2 regions of the Corallincola platygyrae genome follow, and region 2 is predicted to be linked to the other one. Evidence: predicted binding sites of a transcription regulator. Region 2 holds the regulator's gene; the other holds the start of a gene.
The links. The regulator LexA, encoded in region 2, represses DNA repair genes until DNA is damaged. The targets are predictions, from matches to a motif close to TACTGTATNNNNATACAGTA.
Positions count from the first base shown of each region.

Region 1: the regulator LexA is predicted to act here: its motif matches at 10,180-10,199, upstream of recN (DNA repair protein RecN).

Region 1 covers NZ_BAABLI010000004.1:261,947-273,921, reverse strand. Annotated here, with positions in the region: gene bamJ (BamJ family beta-barrel-assembly machinery protein) at 1-553, opposite strand, end outside; gene ABEA14_RS01855 (Na+/H+ antiporter NhaC family protein) at 625-1,974, shown strand; gene ABEA14_RS01850 (M48 family metallopeptidase) at 2,009-2,821, opposite strand; gene ABEA14_RS01845 (DMT family transporter) at 2,955-3,869, opposite strand; gene dnaJ (molecular chaperone DnaJ) at 4,544-5,668, opposite strand; gene dnaK (molecular chaperone DnaK) at 5,770-7,692, opposite strand; gene ABEA14_RS01830 (NF038104 family lipoprotein) at 7,994-8,167, shown strand; gene grpE (nucleotide exchange factor GrpE) at 8,500-9,099, opposite strand; gene nadK (NAD(+) kinase) at 9,231-10,112, shown strand; gene recN (DNA repair protein RecN) at 10,215-11,885, shown strand; gene bamE (outer membrane protein assembly factor BamE) at 11,958-11,975, shown strand, end outside.
Region 2 covers NZ_BAABLI010000009.1:71,690-83,664, reverse strand. Annotated here, with positions in the region: gene coxB (cytochrome c oxidase subunit II) at 1-903, opposite strand, end outside; gene ABEA14_RS08520 (hypothetical protein) at 1,523-2,032, opposite strand; gene lexA (transcriptional repressor LexA) at 2,029-2,661, opposite strand; gene ABEA14_RS08510 (MlaE family ABC transporter permease) at 2,867-4,000, shown strand; gene ABEA14_RS08505 (ABC transporter ATP-binding protein) at 3,997-4,758, shown strand; gene ABEA14_RS08500 (MlaD family protein) at 4,763-5,767, shown strand; gene ABEA14_RS08495 (PqiC family protein) at 5,783-6,400, shown strand; gene plsB (glycerol-3-phosphate 1-O-acyltransferase PlsB) at 6,491-8,920, shown strand; gene ubiA (4-hydroxybenzoate octaprenyltransferase) at 9,013-9,891, opposite strand; gene ABEA14_RS08480 (chorismate--pyruvate lyase family protein) at 9,902-10,426, opposite strand; gene ABEA14_RS08475 (flagellar basal body-associated protein FliL) at 10,661-11,065, shown strand; gene glpG (rhomboid family intramembrane serine protease GlpG) at 11,163-11,975, opposite strand, start outside.

The DNA of each region.
Region 1 (11,975 bases), on a different contig from region 2:
CACGCTCTCCGTATGCCAGGTCGTAAGGAACGTACAGACGCCATTTACTGCCCACAGGCATCATCTGCAACGCTTCAGTCCAACCACGGATCACACCACCTACTGGGAACTCTGCTGGCTCGCCACGCTGATAAGATGAATCAAATACGTCACCGTTGATCAGAGTACCGTGGTAGTGAGTACGAACCATGCTACTAACAGTTGGCTTATCGCCCTCACCCGCTTCAAGCACTTCGTACTGAAGGCCAGATTCAGTCACTGTCACTTCGTCACGCTTGGCGTTGTCTTCCAGGAACGCTTTACCTTCAGCGATAGCGCCTTCGTGCTGCTTCGCCGCTTGCGCCTTCATCTCCTCCTGGATAACGCCGAATGCCGCTTCCATATCTTCGTTGGAGATAACACTTGGTTCACCAGCAAATGCAGCGCGGATGCCATCAACAACGGCATCAATGTTCAGGCCTTCAAAAGGGTTCTGCTTCAGCTGTTCACCAAGGTTGCGACCAACACCGTAGCTGGCTTTGGTCTGAGGAGTTGAATATGTCGCGTCAGACATCAGAGTTTCCTTATCGTTTGAAAGCGGTAATGCTACCATTTGCCGAACATTAACCCCAATCTTTCTGACAAATGACGCAATCAGACACTGATATCACACCACGCGCCTCAGCTCTGCTCCCTATTCTGCTCTTTCTTGTCACCTTTATTGGTACGGGCTTGTATTACCAAGCGCAGAATGTTGATTACGCTTTTTACCAGCTACCGAGTCCGGTTGCTGTTCTACCCGCACTGCTATTGGCAATTCTGATGCATCACAGGGGAATGAATGATGCCATCGACACCTTCCTCAAAGGTGCTGGCCACAGCAACATCATGGCGATGTGTTTTATCTACCTGCTGGCGGGTGCTTTTGCCACGGTAGCTAAAGCAACTGGCGGCGTTGATGCCACCGTAAACCTGGGCCTGACAGTCATTCCAAGCTGGTTTATTTTGCCAGGGCTATTCCTCATAAGTGCGTTTATCGCCACGGCAATGGGCACCTCAATGGGTACCATTGGCGCCGTCGCCCCCATCGCTTTGGGCATTGCCGAGGCGGCAGGTATAGATAAAGCACTGATGGCCGGCGTAGTAATAAGTGGTGCAATGTTTGGCGACAACCTATCAATTATTTCAGATACCACCATTGCAGCCACCCGTACCCAAGGCTGTGAGATGAAAGATAAGTTCAGAGAAAACATTTCGATCGCGACCCCCGCGGCGTTGGCCGTCGTCATCCTGTTTTTCTTTATGCAGACAGAAGGGGCAGCGCCAGAAGCAGGTGATATTGAATGGCTCAAAGTACTGCCCTACTTGACCATTTTGGTTCTCGCAGTTTTGGGCTTAAATGTATTTTTAGTGCTGCCCATCGGGCTGATTTTTGCGGGCTTGGTTGGCTTGATGCAGGTCGAAGATTACACCTTAAGCCAATACACCAAAGACATTTATGCGGGCTTTGGCAGCATGCAGGAGATCTTCATTCTCTCCATCATGATAGGTGGATTGGGTGCCATGGTAAAAGCCCAGGGAGGCTTGGCATGGATGGGACTGCAAATTGAACGAGTGATCGCGCTGTTCAGCCGCAAGCACAGTGAAGAGGCAAACGAGCGCGCTGCAGAGCTGGGCATCGCTGGCATTGCAGCCCTCACCAATACCTGTACCGCCAACAACACAGTTTCGATTATCGTCAGTGGCGATCTAGCCAAAGACCTGGCCGAAAAACACGAGGTAACTCCTCGACGCAGTGCCAGTTTACTCGATATTTTCGCCTGCGTTTGCCAGGGCTTGTTACCTTACGGTGCCCAGGCGTTGCTGCTGGGTTCGATCTTTTTGATATCTCCTGTGGAAGTTATCGCGCATAGTTACTATGTCATGGTATTGGCTGTTGCAGGCGTCTCAGCGGTATTTATTAAACACCAGTTGAGAAAAAACAAAGGCGCCTAAGCGCCTTTGTTTCCATTTCAAAAGGTCATCAGATCTACTGAATTCTGCAGTCTGGCTTAAGCCCTTTTTTGCGCGCCTGTTCGGCGATGCCCTGCGCTCTGGACATATTGGCCTGCAGGTCGGCAATCCGGGTACTGTGTGAGGGGTGTGTAGAGAAAAACTCAGGCGGCGCGCCATTGCTGGCTTTCGCCATATTGCGCCAAAGGTCTACGCTACCCTGCGGATCAAACCCAGCCTTTGCCATCAGATCCAACCCAATCACATCAGACTCTGACTCCTGTGTGCGGCTGTAAGGCAGCATCACACCGACCTGAACTCCCAAGCCCAGAGCCGCCATCCAAAGTGCCTTATTTTCAGCATCAGCAGCACTAAGCGCCACCCCTGCCGCCGCTACCGTTAGCCCAGTTAATTGACTATGCGTTAAGCGCTCATTGCTATGGTCAGCCATCACATGGCCTACTTCGTGGCCAATAACAGAGGCTAACTGGTGCTGGTTTTCTGCAATATCGAGCAAGCCGGTATAAACACCTATCTTGCCGCCCGGCAACGCAAACGCATTAGCCTGCTTACTATCAAAAACGACGACTTCCCAGCCAGACTGGTGATACTGCTTTGGTACCTGCGCCGTGATATGACGAGCGACACATTGAACATAGCGATTTAACACGCTGTCGCCGGAAATCTTTTCCTGCTGTTTAATCTGTTCGAATGATTGTGCCCCCATAGAAGCCATCTCTTGATCAGAAAACAACAATAGTTGGTCACGCCCTGTAGGAGAGCTGGCGCACGCTGAGATCACTGCCACGGCACAAAGTGATATGGCCGACTTCTTGAGAGACAAAGGCATAAAACAGTCGTCCTTACTGCTTAATTCAATTCGACGCCAAGTTTAGCGATTTAAACGCTTGTTAGTAAGTAGTTAAATAGCGAAGCGGCTGCTTATCATAAGCCGCCGCTTTGCTCTCCATTCGCTTGGCTATCTAAGACGCTTTACCAGTAACAAACCGATAGCGATTGCGCCAAATCTTCCCGCCAAATTGGTAGCATGCGAAGCCAGTTAATATTAGCCCTGTGCCAATCCAAACTTCTGTCGACAGTGGTTCGTTGTTGACCAGATTTCCGAGCATCAACGCCATCACTGGCGTAATCAGAGGAATCAGCGCCACCTGTGTCGCTTCCATTCTGGCAAGCACATAGAAATACACAAACGAACCAAATACAGACGAGATAATGCCAAGGTAGGCAATCGAATAGATAGCTCGCTCACTTACCTGCTCAGGCCAGCTTTGTCCGCTCAAAAACCAAGTCATCAAAAACAACAGGGCCGCGACCCAGGTGCCCCCGGTGGTAATCGCCATCCCAGAGACAGCCTGACCACCTTTGCCGGCAAAGCGTTTAATTAGCACCGTACTCAGGCTAAAGGCTGCCACCCCCAGCAATAGAACAACTATTCCCCAAATGGCGCCTTCGCCCAGATCTGCGGCAGTTCCGAATACCACCATTAATCCGACTATTCCCATAGCGGTGCCTACCAATTTGGCGGGAGTAAACGCTTTCTCTCCAAGTAAACGGGCCGCAAAAACACCGGTAAAAATAGATGTAAAACCAAATATGACTGAAAGCCAGCCAGAAGGTATCAGCTGCGCGGCCCAATAGCTCGCCAGCATACTGACATAACAACCAATACCTGCCGCCAGATAGCTCTTTCGCGCAGCAGCCGTCCAGGGAAGTCGAAATCTAATGACCTGCTGCACCACAAGCGCTGTGATAGCAGCCAATGTCAGACGCGCGGTCACACCAAAAAGAAAACCACTATCCTCACCACTCCAACTGATAGCCAGAGGCGTTGTAGCCCACAACAAAACAATACCTAAATAGGCGGCCTGTACTGACATTGCTCCCCTCCCTTTTACTGACGAAACCGCGCCTGAAAACCAATGCGCACGGCTGAAACTGAAACCTGAAAACTCGTTGGGCATAAATGCCATTTTTCGTGCAAAACGTTTCGTGTCACACGAAGCGTTTTGCACTATCGCCGCTCCTGCACATTAGCATGCCCCACGAAGTGTTTTGCACTATCGCCGCTCCTGCACATTAGCATGCCCCACGAAGTGTTTTGGGTACCATGTGCCCGCGCTAGGCATACGACCGCCATGGATGGCGGAAATGTCGAAAATGCATGGAGCATTTTTCGACCGTTCGTCCTGAACACAGCGCGCCCCGCGAAGCGTTTTGGGTATCGACGCTCCTGTGCATCCATGCACACGCGTCATACCGTACTTCCTGAACATAAAAAAAGGCCGCAGTGTTAGCTGCGGCCTCTGTTAAACAACGAATGCGGATACTAACGTCGTTGTCTATCCCTGGCCGCAGGGGCGCGTTTCGCCCACACACAGAGGTGTAGCGAAATATCCTGAGACTTAGTGACAACGTAAATATTCTGCATTTGACAACAAACTCGTTAGTGAAGGATTCAGCATGCGCCGTGAACTCAGATCTTGCAAGGTGTCCACAAAAACAAAAGCCGCGACAATCCGCGGCTTTTCCTGCTCAATTTGTAAACAATAATTTACGAGGTTAAGTCATCGAAGAAACGTTTCACGCCTTCAAAGAAGCCTGTTTCTTTCGGCTTGTGCTTGGTAGAGCCTTTGAAGCTCTCGTCCAATTCTTGCAACAGCTCTTTCTGTTTGGCAGTCAACTTAACTGGGGTTTCCACTACCGCTTTACACATTAAGTCGCCCACAGAATTACTGCGCACAGACTTAACGCCCTTACCACGCATGCGGAACATACGCCCGGTTTGTGTTTCAGCAGGGATCTTAAGTACAACACGGCCATCTAGGGTTGGCACTTCGATTTCACCACCCAACGCAGCCTGCGCGAAGCTCACGGGTACTTCGCAATAGAGGTTGTTACCATCACGGACAAAGAACTCATGATCTTTGACGTGCATCTGCACATACAGATCACCCGCTGGTGCACCAAATTCACCGGCTTCACCCTCACCAGATAGACGAATACGGTCACCGGTATCAACACCCGCAGGGATTTTAACCGACAGAGTTTTGGTCTTCTGGACGCGGCCGTCGCCATGACAGGTATTACAAGGATCATCAATTACCTGACCACGACCGCGACAGGTTGGGCAGGTTTGCTGGACGGCGAAAAAGCCCTGACGCATCTGGACCTGGCCAGAGCCATGACAGGTACCACAGGTCTTAGGAGATGTCCCCGGCTTGGCTCCTGAGCCGTCACAGGTTTCACAGGTAGCCCAGGTTGGCACCTCGATCTCACGAGCGATACCCTTAACCGCTTCTTCCAGCGTCAATTCCATGGTGTAACGAAGGTCTGCACCACGTTGCGCCTGACGACCACCGCCGCGACGACCACCACCGAAGATATCACCGAACACATCACCAAAGATGTCAGAGAAGTCTGCGCCCGCACCAGGACCACCACCACGGTTAGGATCGACACCCGCGTGACCGAACTGATCGTATGCCTGACGTTTTTCTTTGTCAGTCAGGATCTCGGCTGCTTCGTTAACTTCTTTAAACTTGGCTTCAGCTTCTTTATCACCCTCATTTCTGTCCGGGTGAAACTTCATCGCCAGGCGCTTATACGCCTTTTTGATTTCGCGTTCTGTGGCGTCTTTACCGACACCTAACACTTCGTAATAATCGCGTTTAGACATACCTGAACCGCTTTAATTTCTGGCTTTCGACAGACAAACACGGGCGTTGGTCTCCCAGCGCCCGTGTTTACTCAAAGTAATGACCTTATTGTAAGGGCGATTTACTTCTTGTCGTCGTCTTTTACTTCTTCAAACTCAGCGTCAACAACATCGTCGTCTTTCGCTGCTGAGCTTTCAGCACCGCCTTCAGCACTCTGCGCTTCAGCTTGTGCTTTGGCCTGAGCCAGCTCCATCAATTTGCTGGAAGCTTCCATCAGCGCCTGAGACTTGGCTTCGATTGCTTCTTTGTCATCGCCCTTAATCGCTGCTTCCAGCTCGGTCAATGCCGCTTCAATCTTAGTCTTCTCATCTGCTGGCAGCTCTTCGCCCAGCTCTTCAATCTGCTTGCGAGTCGCGTGAACCAAAGCATCCGCTTGGTTACGTGCGCCTACCAGCTCTTCGAACTTCTTGTCTGCTTCAGCGTTAGCTTCTGCATCCTGAACCATACGTTCGACTTCGTCGTCCGACAGACCTGAAGATGCCTTAATGGTGATCTTCTGCTCTTTGCCTGTGTCTTTATCTTTCGCAGATACGTGCAGGATACCGTCCGCATCAACGTCGAAAGAAACTTCAATCTGAGGTGTGCCGCGCATCGCTGGGCGGATACCTTCCAGGTTGAACTGACCCAGAGACTTGTTCAGGCTCGCCTGCTTACGCTCACCCTGCAGCACGTGTACGGTAACCGCAGACTGGTTGTCTTCAGCCGTAGAGAAAGTCTGTGACTTCTTAGTTGGAACCGTGGTGTTCTTCTCAATCAGAGGAGTCATCACGCCGCCCATGGTTTCAATCCCCAGAGACAGAGGCGTTACGTCCAACAGCAGGATGTCTTTCACATCACCGCCCAGTACACCCCCCTGGATAGCCGCACCTACAGCAACCGCTTCATCAGGGTTCACGTCTTTACGTGGCTCTTTACCGAAGAAGTCAGTCACAGCCTTCTGTACCGCAGGCATACGTGTTTGACCACCAACCAGAATCACATCGTTCACATCGCCAACAGACAGATCTGAATCTTTCAGAGCAATCTTCAGCGGCTCAAGTGTACGCTGGATCATGTCTTCAACCAGAGACTCAAGCTTAGCGCGTGTTACTTTGATGTTCAGGTGCTTAGGACCAGTGGCATCAGCAGTAATGTACGGCAGGTTAACTTCCGTCTGCTGAGCAGAAGACAGCTCAATCTTGGCTTTCTCTGCAGATTCTTTCAGGCGCTGCATAGCCAGAGGATCCTGACGCAGATCGAAACCTTGCTCTTTCTTGAACTCTTCAACCAGGTAGTTGATCAGACGGTTATCGAAGTCTTCACCACCCAGGTGTGTATCACCATTGGTCGCCAGTACTTCAAACGTGTGCTCGCCTTCTACTTCGTCAATCTCGATGATTGAGATATCGAAAGTACCACCACCCAGGTCGTAAACAGCGATGATGTTATCACCCTGCTTCTTGTCCATACCGTATGCCAACGCCGCCGCAGTCGGCTCGTTAATGATACGCTTAACTTCCAGACCCGCGATACGGCCGGCATCTTTGGTTGCCTGACGCTGTGAGTCGTTGAAGTAGGCTGGTACTGTGATAACGGCTTCAGTCACTGCTTCACCTAAGTAGTCTTCAGCAGTTTTCTTCATCTTCTTCAGGATTTCAGCAGAAACCTGAGGCGCAGCCATTTTCTCACCATGCGCTTCAACCCATGCGTCACCGTTGTCTGCTTTAACGATCTTGTAAGGCATGATGCTTACATCGCGCTGTACTTCGTCATCTTCAAAACGACGACCGATCAAACGCTTGATAGCAAACAGCGTGTTCTGAGGGTTAGTGACAGACTGACGCTTTGCAGGCTGACCAACCAGAATTTCGTCACCGGTATATGCGATAACAGAAGGTGTTGTGCGATCGCCTTCAGCGTTTTCAATAACGCGAGGTGCTTCGCCGTCCAAGACTGATACACAAGAGTTAGTTGTGCCCAAGTCGATACCGATAATTTTACCCATTTGTACGTTCTCCAACAAAACCGGTACTTTTCATTGCTAACAAAGGTGGGGTCGCAAAAACCCTTTTCAAGCGCAGGGTGAAATTTTTTTTCAAAATATTTCGAACCGGGATATTTCAACTGCAACATTCACTGCCATTACTGGTAACGAATGCCCAAGAACGCCGTCTTCAGGCTTACGGTCTTCAATCGCTAAGCTTTAAAACCAGAGAGCTGGCTTCTCAAAAGGCAAAACAATCCTCGTAGAGACAACAAAATCAGAAACCTCTATGCTGACCGCAATTTCGGATGGGGAAAATACAATGCAGTACAAAGCCGTTAGGTTGGTATTGGTAATTCTAATGTTGTCTCAGCTCTCAGGCTGCGTTGCTGCCGCTGTAGTGGGTACAGCAGTGGGGGTAACGACAACAGTGGTTGGTGGCGCGGTCGATGTAGCCGATGCAGTTACACCAGATATAACCGATGATGACGATTAGACACCGTCTCCTCTGACACACAGCATATCGCGACCATCGACTGGAGAATTATAAAAACGCACAGGTAGTTTTCGACTGTTCGTTCTGAACATCGTCGCTCCTGCGCGTTAGCATGCCCTACGCAGTGTTTTGGGTACCATGCGCTCGCGACATACGACCGCCATGGATGGCGGAAATGTCGAAAACGCATGGAGCAGTTTTCGACCGTTGATCCTGAACATCGTCGCTCCTGCGCGTCCATGCGCTCGCGACATACCGTTCGTCCTGAACATAAAAAAGCCGCACTAGGCGGCTTTTATAAATCAATGTATCAGACAACACTCGCGTGCTATTTACACCTGCGTATCTACACCTTGAGGTGCTTGGGCAACCATTACCATGGCAGGACGCAACAAACGACCATTCAACTCATAGCCTTTCTGCATCACCATCATCACATGGTTAGGTGCATACTCAGCACTCGGCTGCATGCCCATAGCCTGATGCTTATTTGGATCCAGAGGCTCACCCAGTGGATCAATTACCTGCATGCCGTGTTTTTCTACCACGCCAGCAAATCCTTTCTGCGTCAGCTCGATACCCTCAATCAAAGGCTTGAGCTCTTCGTTCTCGCGATCAGCCGCCTGTAGGGCGCGCTCCAGATTATCGATAACCTCCAGCAGATCGCCGGCAAATTTTTCCAGCGCAAACTTACGAGCCTTGTCGGTCTCTTGTGCGGCACGACGACGGGCGTTATCAGCTTCCGCCATTGCACGCAAAACAGAGTCTTTTTGATCATCGACCTTGGCATTGGCTGCGGCAAGCTCCGCCTCCAGCGCTGCGATGCGCTCCTCTGCAGTTTCTACTGGTGCACCTTCAGTGCTTTCTACTGTTTGCTCTTCAGCAACCTGTTCTACCACCTCAGCTTCAGGCGGGGTGTTCTTGTCACTCATATATTCTCCAATAAAGCCCAGAGGCCTAAGCTGGTGACTATTATGGGGATTGATCTTACTGTTTCAAGGCAATACTTGCCGCCAATGCCGCCGACAGTATACTGAGGCAGACTTCATCAGAAGATTTTCCAATGAAAAAGACGTTTCAAACGATTGGATTAATTGGCAAACCTCACCACGAGGGTGCTAACCAGACACTGCTTCAACTTTACCAATACCTCACCCAGAAGGGATTGGACGTGCTCGTCGAAGAGCGTGTTGCCAGCGAGCTGGCACTTGAAGGGGTATCTCCGGTTGATTTGGTGCAGATTGGCGAGCGCGCTGATCTGGCCATTGTTGTGGGCGGTGACGGCAATATGCTGGGCGCGGCACGTGTGCTGTCCCGGTTCGATGTTGGTGTGGTTGGTGTGAACCGCGGCAACCTGGGTTTTTTGACAGATTTAAGCCCAGACGAATTTGAAGCACCACTCACAGAAATCCTGGCCGGTGAATATCAGTTAGAGAAACGTTTCTTATTAGAAGCCGAAGTCTATCGTCATGGCCGATTAAAGAGCAGCAATACAGCAGTGAACGAAGCGGTACTTCACCCAGGCAAAATCGCCCATATGATCGATTTTGAAGTACTGATTGATGATGACTTTGTTTTTCAACAGCGCTCAGATGGCCTGATCATCTCTACACCCACAGGTTCAACCGCTTACTCGCTCTCCGGCGGCGGCCCGATCATGATGCCTTCACTGGATGCATTGGTATTGACCCCGATGTTTCCGCATACGCTGTCAGCAAGGCCCATCGTGGTCGATGGCGACCATACCATCACCCTGCGCGTTTCTGACGGCAACGAAGACAATCTTCAGGTGAGTTGTGATGGCCATGTGACACTGTCAGTGATGCCGGGAGATGAAATCAAACTGAGAAAGCACCCATCGCCCCTGACATTGCTGCACCCTCGCTGCTACAACTATTACGAAGTGCTGCGCTCTAAGCTGGGCTGGAGTCGGCGTCTTTTTTAGCCAATAAAGGGTCAAATTCCGTACAAAAAAGTTGCGCCTCGCTCAAAATACTGTATACATACACATATACTGTATGTGCATACATATTTTTGAGGCGCGACCATGCTACAGCAACTAACCATTCACAACTTCGCTATTGTCAGCCAGACAGATATAGAACTCAGCCCCGGCATGACCACCATCACGGGTGAAACCGGTGCAGGTAAATCTATTGCGATTGATGCGTTGGGATTGTGTCTTGGCGATCGTGCAGACGCCTCGCTGGTTCGCCCAGGCGCCAGCAAAAGTGAGATCTCTGCGCGCTTCACTCTTAACCAACATAAAGAAGTGTACAAATGGTTAGCGGCCCACGACCTCGACAGTGACGAAGATGAATGCATTATCCGCCGCGTAATCAGCGCCGAAGGACGCTCCCGCAGCTATATCAACGGTCAGCCAGTACCCCTGCAACAGCTGAAACAGCTTGCCCCCCTGCTGGTAAGCATTCACGGTCAACATGCACATCAAACACTTCTTAAAGCCGACCACCAACGAAAACTGCTGGACAGATTCGGTAACCACCAGGCAAAACTCACTGCGGTATCAAATGCATTCAAGCAATGGAAACAGTTGGGTAAAGAGATCGCTCTGTTAAAGCAGACTCAGGAACAGAGAGAGGCGCGTCGCCAATTGCTTCAGTACCAGGTAGAAGAGTTGGACCAATTTGCATTGGCTGAGGGCGAATACGAGCAGGTTGAGCAGGAGCACAAACGACTTTTTAATGGCCAGAGCCTGCTTGATGGCGCCATGGCAGCGTCTCACCTGTTAAGTCAGGACGAGCAAGTCAACGCCTGCCAGCTAGTCAGGCAAGCTATTTCTACCATTGGCGATCTGACCGAAGCCGATCAAAAGCTCAAACCCATTTTCGATATGTTGACCGAAGCAGAAATCCAACTAACGGAGGCAAGCAATGAACTCAACCACTACAGCGAAAGCATCGAGCTGGACCCGTCGCAGCTGCAGCACCTGGACCAACGCCTGTCGACCGCGTTGCAACTGGCGCGCAAGCACCAAGTCACACCGCAGCAACTCCACGAGCACCATCAGCAGTTAGCAGAAGAGCTAGCAAATCTTGCTGGCACAGATGATCAGCTAGCCGCCATGGAGCAGTCTCACCAACAGGCATGGCAAGCATACAAAGATGAAACTCTGGCACTGAGTAAGCTCAGAGAGAAGTCAGCAAAAACGCTATCGGCGAAAGTGACAGACGCGATCCGTGAACTGAACATGCCCAAAGGCGAATTTAAGATCCTTTGTGTACCACTCGAAGAGGAAAAAGCGTCTGCTTATGGCCTTGATGATGTGCAGTTTATGGTAACAACCAACCCAGGGCAGCCTGTTCAGCCCCTCGGCAAAGTTGCCTCAGGCGGTGAGCTTTCCCGTATCAGTCTGGCACTGCAGGTACTCACCTCTAACAAGCTCTCTACCCCAACACTGATTTTTGACGAAGTCGATGTGGGTATCAGCGGCCAAACCGCAGCCATTGTCGGTAAACTACTGCGCAAATTAGGCGAAACCTGTCAGGTGATGTGTGTGACTCACTTGCCACAGGTTGCCGCCTGTGGTCACCAACAGCTTAATGTAGCGAAACACAGTGACGATACTTCTACCGATACTAACATCCACTGGTTGGGCAAAGAGCAGCGCATTGACGAGCTAGCCCGTATGCTCGGTGGAGACGTCATTACGGACCGAACCCGTGCCAATGCACAGGAGTTATTGCTCACAGCTTAACGGCTGCGCTCTTTCCCTAAGCCTGCAGCTTGGTTATTATGCCGTGCAGTCAGATTAGAGAGATAGAAGTTCATGCGATTGAAACACCTG
Region 2 (11,975 bases):
AATGGTTAGCGGGCTGCCTTTTAGCCCCGGGAATACACCTTTCAGGCCTTCACCATTTGGCTGATGGCACGCGGCACACGCTGCCAGATAGACCTTTTCACCTTCTGCCATCAACTCTTCCATAGACATACTCATAGCGAGCAGCTTTTGCTCTTCAGCTTTGGCTTGGGCTTGCTCAGCTTTCAGGTTGGTCAACCAAGCCCGATACTCAGTGTCTGGTTTAGCGATAACGACGATAGGCATAAAGCCATGATCCTTACCGCAGAGCTCGGCACATTGGCCTCGGTAAGTGCCAGGCTCATCAATTCTTGTCCACGCTTCGTTAATAAAGCCTGGATTGGCGTCTTTTTTAACCGCAAATTCTGGTACCCACCAGCTGTGGATAACGTCGTCAGAGGTCATCAGAAACCGCACTTTTTTACCGATTGGGAGTACTAACGGACGGTCAACTTCAAGCAGGTAGTTATCTGTTTTGGCTAACTTGTTTTCAATTTCTGCCCTGGGGGTAGCCAACAGACTGTAGTACTCGACGTCGTCATCTATGTATTTGTAGTGCCACTTCCACTGAGAACCTGTCACCAACACGGTAACGTCCGCTTCACTGGTGTCATCCATGTTCATCAGGACCTGGGTGGCCGGTATTGCCATACCGATTAAGATCAGTAGCGGCACAGCAGTCCAAAAGATTTCTACCTTGGTGCTTTCATGGAACTGGGCAGGCTTGACGCCTTTAGACTTGCGGTGATGGATGATCGACCAGAACATCACCCCGAAAACAATAAGACCAATAACACAGCAGATATAGAAAATGGTCATGTGGAGCTGGTAGACATCCTGGCTAACAGCCGTGACCCCTTTGGTCATATTCAGCGGCGTTTCCGCTGCGGCAGTAATTAGCGGCAGAAGGGCACCAACCCCAGCCGTTAGGCGTGTGGCAGTCCGTAACAAGAGGCTTCTCCTCGCACTTTTGAAACGCTCGTTTAGGAGCGTTTTCCCCAAAACCCCAGCAGCGGCTACTGTCCACGTTATGGTTTATTTTTTATCGCGGATGCAGCTGTCGGGCCTGAAGTAAGAATTGTTCATAATTCCTGAATCGTCTAAGAATTAATCAAAAAATTTGAAGGGGGCTGCAATTAGAAGTGACGATGAGAGATTGATCTAGGTCAAAAGCCTGGCGATGGCTATCAATCTCGATTTTATGCCTTAGGCAGATGTTTTAATTAGATAGATTAGTGGTAGCGGTAGTTTTAAGGCGCTTTGATATATGCCCTGATAGTTCTTATTGGCTGGAGTCAGCGTTGGGCGTACTTCCTATACACAGCGTGCCCTTTGGGTATCGCCGCTCCTGCGCGTTAGCATGCCCCGCGAAGTGTATTGGGTACCATGCGCCAGCGTTGGGCATACGACCGCCAAGGATGGCGGAAATGTCTAAAATGCAGGAGCAATTTTAGACCGTACTTCCTGTACATAAAAAAAGCCGCCTTGAAGGCGGCTTAGGTTGGAACACTGAAACTGTGGGGGATCAGTGGACCGACACACTTGCAACCATGGCAGCAGCGCGGGCAGCTGAAGACCATGGGGTTCCCGTATGGCAACGGCCTACGGGTCTGTGAAAGAGAAAGCTGTTGGTGTTGTAGCACTGCGCTTCGCTAATCAGTGCCTGCCATTGAGTTTCATCCAAAAGATCTGTCCAGCCGACAACGGCGCAACAATGATTAGAAGCCAAACCATTCATTACCGCGGCCATCAACTGACGATCACTGGTTGGATGCACCTGCAGCAGACGGCCTCCATCGACACCATTAGCGACCAGCCAATCTACGACCTGCTTATCTGGCGCCGCGACTAATACGACCCATTGATTACTTTTCTGACTGGCAAGAATACTGTTTAAAAGTGATTGATGTTGGCCTTCGACACTCACTAACTTGCTGGCACGTTCTGAGCGTTTCCAAGCACGAGACGTGTTGGCCTTAACCTCGGCTCTGACAAAACGGCGGCTGTACAGACTGGCTTGTTGAAACTGGCTCATAACCATTCTCCATTTCGAATAACGCCCACTGCCAGGCCCTCAATCGAGAGGCTCTCCGCACCCAGGTCTACTTTGATAGGTGAGTAGGCTTCATTTTCTGCATGCAGCAACACTTGGCGTCCATTCTGCTCGAACCGTTTCACGGTCACTTCGTCGTCACCGACACGAGCCACAACCACCTGACCATTATTCGCAGTGGTGGTTTTATGTACCGCCAGTAAGTCGCCTTCCAAAATTCCAATATCTTTCATACTGTCGCCATGGACGCGGAGTAGAAAATCCGCATTCGGACGAAACAGGTGAGGATCAACCTTGTAGTGAGCTTCAACATGCTCCTGCGCCAAGATTGGCGTACCCGCTGCAACCTGACCGATCAAAGGTAAGCCATCATCATTCGCTGCGGCTTCATCACCTTCCTGGGGTATCACTCGGATACCACGAGAAGTACCTGGCAATATCTCAATCAACCCTTTCTTGGCCAGCGCCTTCAAGTGCTCCTCAGCCGCATTGGCCGACTTGAAACCTAACCGACGAGCGATCTCAGCTCGCGTAGGCGGCATTCCGGTTGCTTCGATGTTGTCCTTAATCAAGGCCAGGATTTCCGCCTGGCGGGGCGTCAATGGGCGCATATCAATACCTGTTGTTTCATACAGTACACTGTGAGTATATACAGTAACTACTGTATGGCAAGTACAATCGCTGTTTTTTTGATCAGTATTTTCAGATTGGACAATCCATTGATTCATCATTCTTTTTTCAGTTCTGCTTTTGCAGTTCAGCAGAAACTACTGCAGACTGAGAACATCAAGGTCGATCCCTCACTGTTCGAATTGCATGCAAGAGTTGAACATCAGCCGCCTTCCCGACGATACAGGTTGGGAACTGGCGTTGACAGGAAAGTGGCTGCTTCAGCGCGGAGATACCCGCGTGGCCGAGCTGCTAAATGATCTCAAAACCAAAGTCGCGGCGGGCGAGCGCCTGACTTTTGTCGATGCGGGCATAGAGGAATGGAACAGCGCACTGGTTGTGCTGATAGAAAAGGTTCAAGGCTACGCCGATGAGCACGAACTCAAGGTCGACATCTCGTCCCTCCCCACAGGTGTAAGGCAACTCCGCGCACTCGCTGCCAGCCATCCCAAGCGCAAAGATATGTCCCGCAGGGACGAAGCCAAACCACCGTTTGTTGAACGGGTCGGCCTGGCAACATTGGCTTGGTGGAAAAGTACCCGAGTCAGCATGGCATTTATCGGTGAGTTGCTTTTTGCTGTGGGACGTATGCTCTCCGGCAAGACCAAGCTACGCTGGCGTGATGTCTATCTATGCATGGAAGATGCGGGCCCCAGCGCATTTCCGATTGTTGCTCTTATCAGTGTTTTGATCGGTATGATCCTGGCGTTTGTTGGTGCCGTTCAGCTGCAACAATTTGGTGCCTCTATATTTGTCGCGTCTCTGGTCGCCCTGGGTATGGCTCGCGAAATGGGTGCCATGATGACGGCCATTATTATGGCTGGCCGAACCGGTGCCAGTTACGCCGCTCAGTTGGGCAGTATGCAGGTTAACGAGGAGATAGATGCGCTGGAAACCATGGGCCTGAAGCCGATGGAATTTCTGGTGCTACCGCGCTTTATTGCGCTGCTCATCATGCTGCCGCTTTTAACCATCTTTTCAACAGTGCTGGGTATTGCTGGCGGCAGTTTGGTTGCGCTATTGATGTTGGATATAACCATTACCCAATACGTTGAGCAGATGACCTCAACGGTACCGCTACATCATTTCGTGATCGGGTTTGTGAAAAGCCTGCTGTTTGCGCTGGTTATCGCTGTTGCTGGCTGCATGAATGGTATCACCTGTGGTCGAAGCGCTACCGCGGTAGGTCAGGCAACCACTCGGGCCGTTGTAATGGCCATAGTATTTATTATCGTGGTGGATGCCGTCGTCACCATTATTACAACGGTACTCGGCATATGACCCAGGCGCATATTGAAGTTCGCGACCTCACCATGGCATACGGCAGCACGCTGATACAGCGCGATCTCGACTTCACCATTGGCCGTGGCGACATCTTTATCATCATGGGCGGCAGTGGCTGCGGCAAAAGCACCTTGATGAAGCATATGATCGGCCTGCTAACCCCGGCCAGAGGAGAGATCCTTTTTAATGGCGAGGCGATGTGGGAATGCGACTTCGCGTACCGCCAATCCATGGTGAAAAAGTTTGGTATCACCTATCAGTCTGGTGCACTTATCAGCTCTATGACCCTGGCTGAAAACATCGCCCTGCCATTGGAAACCTACACAGACCTGACCCCCTCAGATATTCGGGATGTAATTGCGCTCAAACTTGCTTTAGTAGGTTTGGCCGAGTTTGGTGAATATTACCCATCTGAAATCAGTGGTGGCATGCGCAAACGCGCAGCGCTTGCGCGTGCCATTGCGCTGGACCCGGAAGTGCTGTTTTTTGATGAACCTTCCGCCGGACTGGACCCGGTCAGCGCCCGACTGCTTGACGACCTGATCCTACAATTAAGGGACAGCCTGGGGGCCACCGTCGTCATGGTGACACATGAGCTTGCCAGTATCTTTGCTATTGGTACTAACTCGGTGTTTCTCGACCCAGAGACAAAAACCATGATCGCCCAAGGCGACCCAAATCAACTGTTAGCTGATTGCAACGACCCCAAGGTGCAGATGTTTTTGCGCCGGGGCGAATTATTAGAAGAGGCCTGATCTAATGGGACAAAATGCCAACGCGGCAAAAATAGGATTGTTTGTAGTAACGGCGTTAGCTCTGCTCGTAGCGGGCATTATTATGTTCAGTTCAGACCGCCTGTTCAGAACCTATGAGCGTTATCTAGTCGTGTTCCCGGGCTCCGTTCAGGGCTTGGTCAAAGGGTCTCCAGTCTCATTTCAGGGTGTCACCATCGGCGAAGTGGTTGATGTAAGGATCCACTATGCAACCAAGACCCGCCAGATCCTGGTCCCAGTGCTGGTCGATGTAAATTCTGACTTGTTGAACGAGTTTTTTGAGGGTGTCGCAGATAAAGATATGGAGCGTGCGACCCAAGGATTGAGAGCTAAGCTGGTGCCTCAAAGTTTAGTCACCGGTCGTTTGATGGTTCAGATCGAGTTTGAGCCCATGCAATCAGGCGAACTCCATCCAAGTAATCTCAAATACCCACAGATCCCAACCATGCCATCGGCCTTGGAAGTTGTTGGACAGGCATTTTCGTCAACCATGGAGAAGGTGGCCAAGCTACCGCTTGAAGATATCGCCAATAACCTCAACGCTATTCTGGAGCAAACCAGGCAGCTAACCGAAAGCCAAGGAGTGAAAGAGAGTCTTGCTGACTTGCATCACGCCAGCCGTGAACTCAATGTTTTGCTGGCGCAACTTAATAGGGATATGCCAGCATTAACAACGCAACTCTCGGGTACGTTAAGTACGTTTGAGCAAACAGCAAAGGATGTGTCAGGCCTAAGTAAAAGTGCGGAAGGCTTGGTTGCCGAAGGCCAAAAAACTATCGCACAGAGCACCGAAACACTCGCTAAGGTAGACGCCACCCTAGCCCAGGCCGAAGCGACGCTGCTGACCTATCAGTCTCTGGCAGATCATGACTCACAGCTTAAGCACTCTGCGGAACAAAGCCTACAACAGCTAAACGCCACACTGAAAAGTGCCAGAACATTAATCGACACCTTGCAGCGACGCCCCGAGTCCGTCGTTTTTGGTAAGTAGAGGGTGAGACCAGAGATGAAAGGAAGAAAGCCAATGTCAGGGTTTGCCAAGCATGCACTGACTGCAACATTACTTATCTCAACCATGCTAACCGGACTGACCGGTTGTAGTAGTTCGGTACCCACCAATTACTACCTGCTGAGCGCTGAAGCGTCAGAAGCAAAATTTACGAACCCTGAGCTGGCGTTGACTGTAGGTCCAGTTTATCTGGCGGATTACCTTAATCGTCAGGGCATGGTCTCCCGTGACAGCGATGTCGCCTACCAGATACATGACGATGAACTGTGGGCAGGACAACTCGATACCGAGATAGCGTTGATAGTGAAGCAGAATCTGGCCACGCTGACGGGCTCTGAGCACCTGCGTTCTTTTGGTGTCGTTGGCATGCAGCCGCAACACTCCATAAGAATTACAGTCGACCGATTTGATGCAAGCAGCGACGGTGCGGCCAGGCTTCAGGGAAGCTGGCAATTGCTATCAGCAACCCACCAAGAGCTAAAACATCAGGCCTTCTCATTCTCTGAGATCGCAGCAACGGGGACTGAAGGCAAAGTCCAGGCCTACAGCCAATTGTTACTGCAACTTAGCGAGCAAATCGCCAGCGCACTGGCCCAAATGCCGCTTGCGGAATGACGTAAGCCTGATTCAGACACAAGCCATCGGGGCGAATTTCTGCTATCTTCCGCCCCATCAACCTTATTCACAAGTTACTGAATTATCACTATGGCCGAGCGAAAGCGTTGGTATCACTCTTTGCTGGAGTGGCCTGTCCGTCTGCTGGTAAAAGGCACACCCATTCCCGAAAACCCCATCGAAGAGCATGGGCTTGTTCCTGAAAAGCCGGTTATCTATGTGCTGCAGGAAGATAGCGCCACAGATCGTGTCGCCCTTGCCCGCCGCTGTGCAGCGCTGGAGATGCCGGATCCATTTGAACCGGTAGAAATCAATGGTCGCCTGCAGTCTCGCATCATCTGTGTTGATCAAGCCAAAAGCTGGTTCAACAAAGAGGAAGCTGATCTGCCCTTCCGTAAGCAGGTATTGAGCTTACTTGAAGCCCACCGTCGTGATGAAGAGCTGGATGTTCAGCTGGTACCCACAGGAATCTACTGGGGACGCGCGCCAGGCCATGAAAAACCTTCTCTGCTGGCCGGATTAGGTGATAAAGGCTCACCCAACTGGTTCCGCAAAATGATCATGGTGCTGTTCCTTGGTCGCGATAGCTTTATCCGTTTCAGCAAACCCGTGTCACTGCGCCGTATGGCAAACGACTTTGGTATTGATGACCGCACTGCGCACCGCGTCGTTCGTGTCGCTCGCGTGCACTTCTATCGCCAGCGTTTGATGGTTACAGGCCCTCGCCTTGCAGACCGCCAGGCCATGTTCCAGCAATTGTTGACCACGCCCGCCATGCGCAAGGCGATCAATGATGAGGTGCAGGCCAAGGGTAAATCGGAACAAGCCGTCAAAGAGGAAGCGGTTAAGTACATGGACGAGATCGCTGCGAACTATTCCAGCAATCTGATCCGCATTCTCGACCGCTTTATGACCTGGCTGTGGAATCGCATCTATCGCGGTATCAAAGTTAATAATTCTGAAAAAGTCCGTAACCTGGCGCAATCAGGCCATGAACTGGTTTATGTGCCCTGCCACCGTAGCCACATGGACTACCTGCTACTTAGCTATGTGCTCTACTACGAAGGTTTGGTACCGCCGCATATCGCCGCGGGTATTAACCTGAATTTCTGGCCTGCGGGCCCCATTTTCCGCCGTGGTGGCGCGTTCTTTATGCGCCGCTCGTTCCGAGGCAACAAGCTCTACAGCACGGTATTCCGTGAGTATCTGGCCCTACTGTTCCAGAAAGGCTATTCGGTTGAATATTTCACCGAAGGCGGCCGCAGTCGTACTGGACGCCTGCTACCACCCAAAACCGGTATGCTGGCGATGACAGTACAGACACTGCTACGCGGTGGCTGTGAGCGCCCCATTACTTTAGTCCCCGTTTATCTGGGCTATGAACACGTAATGGAAATCGGCACCTATATGAAGGAACTTAAGGGCAAGCGTAAACAGAAAGAGAGCGCCTGGCAGGTACTCGGCGCCGTACGCAAGCTGCGTAACTTCGGTTTAGGCTATGTAAACTTTGGTGACCCTATTCCGCTCACCAGCTTTATGAACCAGCATGCACCTGAGTGGCGCGACTCTATCAATGAGTTGGAAGCACAAAAACCGAGCTGGCTGACCCCAACGGTTAATCAGCTCAGCCAGCGTGTGATGCGTGAAATTAACAACGCGGGTGCTCTTAATGCTATCAACCTGTGTGCGCTTACGCTGCTTTGTGCCGAGCAACGCTCGCTGAGCCGCAAAGCGCTTGAAGCACAAATCACTCTCTATCTGGCATTGGCGAAAGCTGTGCCCTATCACCCGCAATCAACCTTGCCTGAGGGTGACGCAAGCAGTTTGGTCACTCACGCTCTGGAGATGGACAAATTTGCAGTACAGGAAGATGGCTTGGGAGAGATCATCAGTCTCGAGGGTAAAAACGCGGTACTAATGACCTATTACCGCAACAACATTATCCATATGTTTGCCCTGCCCAGCCTGATCGCCTGTAACGTGCTGCGTCACCGTCAGATCAGCGTCGAATCACTTAAGCGAACGGTGTGCGAAGTCTATCCGATGCTGAAGGCCGAGCTGTTTATGGATTGGGATGATGAAGCACTGTCTTCCCAGTTTGAGCAGCAACTGACTGCACTTGAGCAGTTAGGGCTGTTGATCCGACAGGGCGAGCTGTTGCAGGTGCCTCCGCACCAATCCAGCAAGCGTAATCAGCTGATCTTGCTTGCTAACGTAATTCAGGAAACGCTGCAAAGATACTGCATTACGCTGGCTCAATTGACACGCAACCCAAGTTTGGAGCGTGGGCAGCTAGAGTCGAGCAGCCAGAAAATTGCAGAAAGACTCTCTGCTTTGCATGGCATCAGCGCCCCTGAGTTCTTTGATAAGAAGGTATTCTCGATCTTTATCTCATCACTGCGTGAGCAGGGATACATCGGTGAAGATGGTGATCACCAACGATTGTCATCACTGCATCAGCAACTGAGCATGTTGCTGGCAACCGAGATTGCACAAACCATTGAAGAAGCGGTGGCCTGATAGGTCACACACCGACTATCAATCACAAAAAAGGCTGCCTGTTATTGCAGCCTTTTTCTTTTCTCAGGACAGATAAAAATCCAAAGCTAATTTCAAGCTGATAAAAACCAAGCGGGCGCCAGATAACTGGCCGCTAATCCCAGCGAAATAACCCATCCCACACTGTTGTTGGCCAAAAATGCGTTAAAGCAGGCATCTCTGTCCCGGCCTTTGACCTGAGTCTGCTGTCGCACAAAGAGAAACGCGGCAACTGCCAAAGAAAGCCAGGCCGGCCAGCTCAATTCAAGTTGCTTGAATAGCACCAAAAGCAGTACCAGAGTAGCGCTTTGAAGCAAACCCACTGCAAGCAGGTCGAAACGTCCAAACAGGCGCGCCGTAGATTTGATACCAACCTTCTCGTCGTCATCACGGTCCACCATGGCGTATAGCGTGTCGTACGCAACCGTCCAACAAAGATTGGCAACGAACAGTAACCAGGCATAGGCAGGCACTTGCCCCTGAACAGCAGCAAAGGCCATAGGGATAGCCCAGCTAAATGCTGCACCGAGTGCAAACTGGGGAAGATGAGTAAACCGCTTGGTAAATGGATACACGGCCGCCAGCAGCACTCCGCCAACGCTTAATATGATCGTAAAGGTGTTAAGCGTAAGCACCAGTAAAAACGCGACAAGACAGAGTCCAACAAACAGCCATATAGCTTCTTTCGCGGTGGCCTCGCCCGTCACCAAGGGTCTTTGGGCAGTGCGTTTTACATGACCATCGAATTTGCGATCTGCAAAGTCGTTAATCACACATCCCGCGGAGCGCATCAAGAATACGCCGGCACCAAACACAAGAGCCAAATGCAGACTAGGCAATCCCTCTGCCGCCATTAACAGCGCCCAAAGTGTTGGCCATAGCAACAGCAAGGTACCGATGGGACGATCCACTCTCATCAGTCGACCATAGGCGGATAGGCGGCGGGTATCCATCAAGTGATTCCTATCGATAAGCCTGACAATCAGGCAGAAAAATCTCCGAGAGCAACAGCTCCCCAGCGGGCAGACAAAAGCGAGAACGTCGGCCCCACAGCTCACGTGGTTTAGCTTGAGCACCTTCGGCTAATGCCAACTGATTCAGCCCATGCTCAGATGACAACTGAGTAAATTCCACCAGGTCCCGGGACATGCCTGGAGTAGAAAAAAGCAAAGCGCCAAGGGGCTTAGAGCCAAGTTGACCCAGCTCTTTGCCTCGCTCGAGAGTGGCGCTAGGGACTACAGTGCGGGCAAAAACCCAAGGTCGATCATCGCACAGCAGAACAACCTCACGGACAAAACCACGTTGTCCCCGGCAGTGCAAAAGGATCTGTTCGTCGGGCGTAAATGCCTGCACTCCCTCACCCAGCACTTTGACAGTGAATGTTTGGCATTGTTGCTTTAAGCGTGCGGTCAACGAGGTTTGATCAAGTAACCAGTCTGTCACCGCCTCATCCGCATCTTCAAGACAGGCTGGCGCCTGCCACTGCATCTGAAAGCCAACAGGAAAAGTAAAGTTTTTAGCAGGTTGTGTCACTTGATACTAAATTTTGGTCAATAAACGCCGATATAGTAACAGGAAGCCACAAGCGAGTTTAGTTGTCAGTGAACAAAAGATATCCACACTTTTCTGGGACTAACACTTGGCGTTGCGCAGCTTCCCCTTTAGACTTTGCAAAATAATCGACAACAATTAGCTCGATTTGATATTCGGGAGAGAGAAGAAGTGAAGTTTCGCCATCTAATTGTGGCTATATGCATGAGCATGGTGTTTGGCCTGACCTCCAAAGCGGCCCAGGCTGAAGGCGGTAATTTTATGTATTACGGCTTTGAGCCGGACATTATCACCAACTATATCAGCACAGGGAAAAAGCTCGGCTTTGTCCGCGTCACTATCGAATTGATGGTTGAGGGCGAAAATAACCTGAAGATCATGGAGCATCATGCTCCCCTGCTTCGTGCCGCCTTGGTGGATGTGTTAGGTCGCCAGCCAGAAGAGCGCGTGAAATCACTGGCAGGTCGTGAAGAGATCCGTAAACTCTGTTTCACCACAGTAAATCAGTTACTGAAGAAGGAAACAGGTCAGGAGCTGGCAGCTGAGCTGCTGTTTACCAAGTACATCTATCATTGATGTGTTCCTGTTCGATAAAAAAAGCTGCCCGTTGGCAGCTTTTTTTATGCGCGCGATCGAATTCAAATGAGATTTCCACGCTCACTCCCCAACAGGGTCAAACGGCGATGTCCTGATCTTTATTCGACTTGCCATTGATACTGCGGGTAGCGGCATAACCCGCTCCTACAATCAGGCCACCAAAATGCGCCATATTGGCCATGGGTGGACCGAACCAACCCAGAAAGCCTATCACCAGCCAAATAAGCATGAATCCTGTTAAACCTGGAGTTAAACCCAAGCCCACATTAGGTGCCATCATGCCACGGACCCAGAAGTAGCCAAACAGCCCATAAACCACACCCGAAAGCCCTCCGAAATTGGGGCCACTCAACATAAACTGCGCCAGATTAGGAATTGCGGCTGTCATTAAAAACAGCAAAAGTAGTACACGACTACCTTCACGCTGCTCTAACTGTCCGCCCAGATACCACCACCACAACGCATTTCCAACCAAGTGCATAAAGCTGAAGTGAATAAACGCAGGGGTCAGCCAACGCCACTGTTCGATTGATGCCATAGCATCTACAGAGGAGAAGAACTTGAGCCAATAGGCAACATAGGGGTGAAGGCCGATGGATGAGAGCAGAAACACACCAACACAAATGATTAAACCAATCAGGCTGACCGGACCGATATGCAGCAAGAAGTTACGCATTAAACCCGTGCCGGGGGCACCATAATCAAGTTGCGCGCCAGCGTTATCAGTACGCTCCCAAGACGCGGCCAGGTATTTGGGATCACTGGGGTTCGCCGCAAACTGCTGCAACTCGTCACGCACTCGCTGTTCATGTTCGGGATCCAGCAGAATCAAGGCGACCCCTTCAGGGGCCGAGCCAAGCTGACAGCGAACGCCCTTGGTTGCCATGTA